One region of the Marinococcus sp. LNHM5E3-2.1 genome, then DNA from elsewhere that is predicted to be linked to it. Evidence: riboswitches for the same ligand, from Rfam matches in the RefSeq annotation. Region 1 holds a riboswitch; the other holds the start of a gene.

Region 1 (3,406 bases):
AAGCTGACGAGAGTGAGAGTACCGAACCAGATTTGAAAAAAACGGCGTTCGTTCATAGCTTCACCTCTTATGTGGAATTTAGAGCCCGGGATTCATAAGCTGCAGGGCCGCTGAAACAACCTCCGGGCGGCTTCTTTTCCCGTCGGGGTCTGGGCAAGCCCTCCTTCAGCAGTCTCTTTCAGGCTGCCCGGCATGTCGCGGCCGATCGTATGCATCGTCTGAATAACTTCATCGCAGGGGATGCGGCTGGTTATGCCCGCTAAAGCCATATCGGCCGCTGAAAAAGCGATGGAGGTGCCGATGACGTTTCTTTTCACGCACGGCACTTCGACGAGCCCGGCAACCGGATCACATACGAGTCCGAGAAGGGACTTCATTGCTATTGCGGTGGCGTGGGCTGCCTGCTCCGGGGAGCCATGCTGCAGCTCCGTAATCGTGCCCGCAGCCATGGCCGTCGCTGAGCCAATTTCCGCCTGACAGCCGCCTGCCGCGCCGGAAATAAAGGCGTGATTCGCAAATACGTAACCGATGGCACTTGCTGTGAACAGCCCCATCGTCAGGGTGTCATCATCGATGCTGCGGTTATCCTGGAGAGAGACCAGAATGCCCGGTAGTATACCTGCGGACCCGGCCGTGGGAGTTGCGACGATAAGGCCCATTTTTGCGTTGCTTTCCGACGTGGCCATCGCTGCTTCCATCGCCGTGCTGATGACCGGTCCGGATAACGGGTCGGTGTTTTGATTATACTGATGCATCCGGTAAGCATCACCGCCCGAGAGCCTGCTCTCTGTTTCCGTAATGTCACTCACTCCGTCCCGGACCGCCTGCTTCATTACCTGCAGCCGCTCCTGCATGCGTCCGAAAATCTGCTCCCGGGAAAAATTGGAGCGGCGAACCTCACGGCGCAGCATCCACTCGCCAATGGAAATGTCCTGAGCCATGCATTCCTGTACAATACTTTCAATGGTATCGTTCATATAAATGACGCCTCCTTTTTCGTGCGGGCTGCAATCGATAAAATATCCGGACCCGTTCCCAAATTAATGCTGGTGTCATGACCGTTAATTCCATAAATGCAGGCCACTCCGCCGCCGATGGAGGCGCCGGATACGCGGACGGTTTCTATGCCGGACGATGCCTGAAGATGTACAGTGTTCGGGTGGCATCCGCCTGGAGTGCCCGGACAGAACTGGAAGTCGTAACGAAGGCCTTCGTCTTTGGCCAGCGCATACGCACTCCGGACGTTGGTGTCGTGGGCGGATAATCCGAGCAGGCCGCCGATTATGGCTTTGTCCGAGCCGTGTCCCTGATAGGTGGAGGCGAGAGAGCCGTAGAACGTGATTGTCACATCTGTGACCTCTCCCAGCCAGTCGTGCACAAATTTCCCGATCGATACGACCCCCGCTGTGTGAGAGCTCGAGGGACCGACCATAATCGGGCCGATAATATCAAAACAGCTGTCAAACTCCATAGCGATTCCTCCAAATTTGAATTGAAAACGATTACATTAATGCAAAAAAAGACAGAGAAACGGCCTGAATCGCCGTTTCTCTGTCTGTGTGCCTGAAAGATTTCATTCTTTGACAAGAATTTTCTTCTTCGGCAGGTACGCATACCTTCTCCAGAGGTGCATCCTGTACTGGTCCTGGTACCTGAGAGTTTTTTCTTCCCGGCTGGTGGGAAGAATTGCTCCTTCGGTGCTGTAATATTCTACAGGCTCTCCCAATACATTCATCTGCAAAACCAATATTTTGTTACTTTTAGTGTAAACATCCGGTCTGGAAAAGTAAACCTATTTTTTGACAGCTGGCATGAGAGCGATATACTGGATGCAGCCTGTTAGCCTGGAATAATAAACCAATTTACCGAAAGAAATGAAGGGATGCGACTATGAGCGAACAAATTATTCTGCGCCCCGTCATGGCAGAAGATGAAAAAGACATTAATATTCTCCGGCGCCAGCCTTCTGTCATGCATTATACGCTGGGACTCCCTTCGGAGCGAAGAACCTCCAGCCAGTCATTTATTGAAGGGCTGACGGCGAACGATCATGTGATTGTTGCCGAGTACGGCGGCCGGGTCGTCGGTATCGGCTCTCTGGAGGTGCTGAGCGGTAAGCTGCATTACTACGGCATGACTGCCATGGCGGTGCACGATGAGTTTCAGAACCGGGGGATCGGCAGCCGTCTGCTTGATCATCTGCTGGATATCGCCGATAATTATTTAGGCTTATTCCGGCTGGAGCTCGATGTGGTGGAAGAAAACACGCGCGCAGTACAGCTGTATAAAAGCCGCGGGTTTGAACCAGAAGGTACGCTCCGTAAAGCCCATTTTGCCCGTGGCGCGTTTTACAATGTGCTGGTGATGGGCCGGCTGAACACTGCGTTGTTCCCGACAGACTGAGAACCTCGTTGGAAAATTAAGGAACCAGGGAGATTGTCACTTCCAAAAATTAGATTATTATGAAAAAATAGAAAAGAAGAGCTTACAACAAGAGTGATTAAAGGAGTGTATGTATGCAACAGGAACCTGCCGGTTTTGGCAGCAGGCTGCTCGCTATTGTTATTGACGGCCTCCTGCTTTCTTTCCCCATTCTTCTCATTAGTATGCTGGCCATGCTATGGATCAACCCCGATGAAGTGAATGTCGATATATTTTCCGGTGCCGGATCGCTTCTATATTCCATGATTCTGCCGATAGTATGGCAGGGCCAGACGGTCGGGAAGTATGCCATGGGCATTCAGATTGTGAAAATGGACGGAAGGAAGCTTGGCATCGGGGCAATGCTGATGCGCGTGCTCGTAGCTAATATTTTGTACGGAATTACTCTATACATACTGATGATCACGAGTATAATTATGGTGCTTGTCCGTAAGGACAAACGGGCCCTGCACGATTTTCTTGCGGGCACCCGGGTGGTGAAAAAAAGCCGGTAGCTTTACTATCGGGATGGTAACGCCAATCATGCGAGCGGAGGAAATACATGATAAAAAAGATCTTTTCTGCCGGGGCAGCTGGCATATTCATCCTTTTAAGCGCCTGTTCCGTACCTTCTTACTATACGGAGGAAGAGGAAGAGGTCCCTGGAAATATAGAAACGGAATGGGGAGAAGAAGTGCCGCTTCCGTTGTTGAACGATGCACCGGTTTCGAGGGCGCAGATTAACGAGAATGAAGAGGGGGAGCCCGAGGAAGTGGAGATTTGGTACAGCGAGGAAGAAGAGGACGAGCTTCTTCCTTATTTTCAGGACGCGGGCAACCGGCACCGGTATGAAGAGGACTACAGTACACGGCTTGTGTACGGCATCAACAGCAACGACATTCACATTATTTTAAATTACGAAGCGGGCGATCAGATGGTATTCGGCGCTCACGATGACGTGCTCAGTATTGGGGGACGTCCGGTG
Region 2 (3,406 bases), on a different contig from region 1:
GCGATGAGAGATGACGCGGACATCGTAGTCGTCAATATGCACTGGGGAAATGAATACGAGCGCCTTCCGAATGAAGAACAAAAAGAGCTGGCCCAATTTCTTGCAGACCAGGAAGTGGACGTAGTTATTGGTCATCACCCTCACGTGCTTCAGCCGATGGAATGGGTGGAGGGTGAAGAAGGAAATGAAACGCTTGTTTATTATTCTCTCGGCAATTTCTACTCCGGTCAGGATCAGGAATATACCGATACAGGCGGTATTGCTACATTCGATGTGGAAAAAGACGGCGAAGACGTGAAGATTACAGAGCCTAACGTTGATTTTACCCAGGTTGTACCGGGCCCTGAGGATCAGTACACAGTGAAGCCGATGGCCGAAGCAGACCACCCTGCTGAAGGTGGTGAAACCGAAGAGGATCTGCGCGAGCATGTGTATCAATGGATCGAAGCAAACGATTAAAATACTAACCGTCTGAAACTGGGCGGGAATGCATAAATAATTTCATTTACTGTATTAAGATATTAAAAGACCTCTAATTTTAAATCAGAGGTCTTTATTTTTATGCGCCAAACCCATTAATGAACGGGTTGGAATCCATTTCGGCTTCGATATCGGTGAAGGGGCCGTGGCCGCAGGCTACTATTGTATTTTCCGGGAGTTCAAGCAGCTGCTCGTGAATAGAGGCTAGCAGAGTATCCATGTCGCCTCCGTAAAGGTCAGTACGTCCAACACCACCTGAAAACAATACATCGCCGGAGAAGACTGTGTTGGTTTCTTTATGCCAATAGGAAACACTTCCCGGCGAATGGCCCGGTGTATGAAGCCATTGGAATTCAAAGCTGCCGAATTGAAGCGTTCCTTCGGACTGCAGAAGGTGATCCGCGGGCTTTGCAGTAAACGCAGCCTCCGGCATCATGCGTCCGGAGCCGTTTTTTTGGGCGTCCCCAGGCCAGTCCCTTTCATGCTCATGAAGATAAACAGGGATATTGTAGGCTTCCCGCACGGCATCAAGCGCACCGATATGATCAAAATGGGCGTGTGTTAACAGAATGACAACAGGACGCATCTCGTTTTCCTGAAGATAGGTGAGCAGTTTATCGGCATCCCCGGCCGGATCAATAATTACGGCGTTTTTATCATTATCGTACAGAACATAGCAGTTTGTCTGCAGTGGTCCCAGTGGAAGCTGTTTCCAGTTCATAGTTTCCCTCCAATTTTTATGCTGATTTTAGTATAAACAATATTACAGTGAGAAGAAATGATTGATCCAAAGTGATAAACGAATGATGCAGTACAATTTATCGGAAATGTTCGGGTTAATTTTTTTCAGCATTGGTTTTTATCTGAATTAGTGATAGAATATGAGCAAATAAAGATGTACATATAATGCGCGGATGATGGTAAGGGGAGAGACTGCCAGGCAGCGCCGAAGGAGCAAGCCGTAACAGGTGAATCTCTCAGGCAAACAGACTCTTACTGGACGCTCCTCTGGAGAGCGCTTCTTTTAGAAGCCACCCACGAAGACACTCTTTCCGTACGACGGAAAGGAGAAACTTTCTGGTTATAGGACAGAGCTTCCATATCTTATGGAGTTCTGTCTTTTTTATGCTTTTTCTTGTTTTGATTTTTCAGAAAATAATGATGAGGTGATTTTCTTGGCAGAATTAAAACGAACACCCCTGTATCCGGTATATGAAAAACACGGAGCAAAAACCGTCGATTTTGGCGGATGGGAAATGGCTGTTCAGTTTTCCGGCATCAAAGACGAACACGAGGCGGTTCGTACAAAGGCTGGTCTGTTCGATGTTTCCCATATGGGTGAGGCGATCGTAGAAGGAGAGGGTGCTGCTGAATTTCTGCAGTATATGCTCACAAACAACATAAAAAATGCAGAACCCGGAAAAGCACTTTATACCGCCATGTGTTATGAAGATGGAGGTACGGTTGACGATCTGCTCGTGTACCAGCTCGAAAAAGAAAAATACATGCTCGTTTTGAACGCAGCTAACATTGAAAAAGATCAGGAATGGCTTCGCCGCCACGTAACGAAAAACGTAAGTATTACCGATATTTCGAAAGAAACTGCACTAATCGCTGTACAGGGCCCGGTGGCAGAAACGGTGCTGCAGAAAGTAACCGATGCTTCTCTTGCAGAGATTCTGCCATTTCGTTTTGCTGCCGGTGCTTCAGTCGGAGAAGCGGAAAATATTATCATCTCAAGAACCGGCTATACCGGAGAAGACGGCTTTGAATTATACTGCCAGGCTGAAGAGGCCATCCGCTGCTGGGAGACGATCATGGAAGCAGGAGAATCCGAAGGACTCATTCCATGCGGTCTCGGCGCTAGAGACACCCTGAGGTTTGAAGCGAAGCTGCCGCTCTACGGCCAGGAGCTGAGCGCAAATATTACGCCGCTTGAAGCAGGCATCGGCTTTTGCGTAAAGCTGAAGCAGGAAGATAATTTCATTGGTAAAGAAGCTTTAAAAAAACAAAAAGAAGCGGGATTAAAACGTAAACTTGTCGGGATCGAAATGGTTGATAAAGCAATTCCGCGCCCGGGTTACATGGTACACAATGATGACGGAAAGGAAATCGGCTGGGTAACTACGGGCACTCAGTCGCCGACGCTGAAAGCAAATGTGGGACTTGCACTTCTGAATATTGGATGGACGAATCTCGGTCAGGCTGTCGAAGTGGATGTGCGGGGTAAAGCCAAACGCGCAAAAGTGGCAGCTGTGCCCTTTTATAAACGGGAAAAATAAACAGAGGAGGCACCAGAATGGATTATCGCTATCTGCCGGTAACCGGCGAGGATAAAGAAGAAATGCTTAAAACGATCGGTGTGGATTCGATCGGTGAATTGTTTGAGGACGTACCGGAAAATATTCGCTTTTCCAAAGAAATGAATCTGCCGAAGGCTCTTGGCGAAACGGATCTTCTAAAGGAAATGAAGCGCCTCAGTAACAGAAATACCAGCGTGCAGGACTGCGTCTCCTATCTCGGGGCAGGGGTGTACGAGCATTATATACCGACAGTCGTCGATCATGTGCTCCGGCGCTCGGAATTTTACACGGCATATACTCCGTACCAGCCGGAGATTTCGCAGGGCGAGCTGCAGGCAATCTTTGAATTTCAAACGATGATCAGTGAACTTACGGGAATGGATATCGCTAATTCGTCTATGTATGACGGACCGACAGCGCTCGCAGAAGCAGCACTGATGGCCGCAAGTGAAAACAGGGGGAGGCGCCGTACCATCGTCGTCTCTGGAACGGTTCACCCTGAAGCGCTCGATGTATTGAGCACATACGCTGCCGGGCCCGGACTTACAGTGAAAATCGTTCCCGAAAAGGACGGGCATACGGACATGGCTAAGCTTGAAGACATGATTGATGCTGATACCGCA

Evidence for each region. Region 1 has a riboswitch for glycine ahead of ACTRXH_RS03480 (serine dehydratase beta chain). Riboswitches for the same ligand answer to the same signal wherever they lie in the genome.
Region 2: linked by a shared signal. The riboswitch ahead of gcvT (glycine cleavage system aminomethyltransferase GcvT) and the one ahead of ACTRXH_RS03480 (serine dehydratase beta chain) in region 1 are both predicted to bind glycine.

The regions. Positions count from the first base shown of each region.
Region 1 covers NZ_JBQLIB010000001.1:676,635-680,040, forward strand. The annotation lists gene ACTRXH_RS03470 (hypothetical protein) at 1-56, opposite strand, end outside; gene sdaAA (L-serine ammonia-lyase, iron-sulfur-dependent, subunit alpha) at 93-977, opposite strand; gene ACTRXH_RS03480 (serine dehydratase beta chain) at 974-1,471, opposite strand; glycine riboswitch at 1,550-1,627, opposite strand; glycine riboswitch at 1,631-1,735, opposite strand; gene ACTRXH_RS03485 (GNAT family N-acetyltransferase) at 1,891-2,403, shown strand; gene ACTRXH_RS03490 (RDD family protein) at 2,517-2,936, shown strand; gene ACTRXH_RS03495 (hypothetical protein) at 2,984-3,406, shown strand, end outside.
Region 2 covers NZ_JBQLIB010000012.1:30,227-33,632, forward strand. The annotation lists gene ACTRXH_RS12800 (CapA family protein) at 1-459, shown strand, start outside; gene ACTRXH_RS12805 (MBL fold metallo-hydrolase) at 560-1,201, opposite strand; glycine riboswitch at 1,395-1,483, shown strand; glycine riboswitch at 1,487-1,574, shown strand; gene gcvT (glycine cleavage system aminomethyltransferase GcvT) at 1,656-2,762, shown strand; gene gcvPA (aminomethyl-transferring glycine dehydrogenase subunit GcvPA) at 2,780-3,406, shown strand, end outside.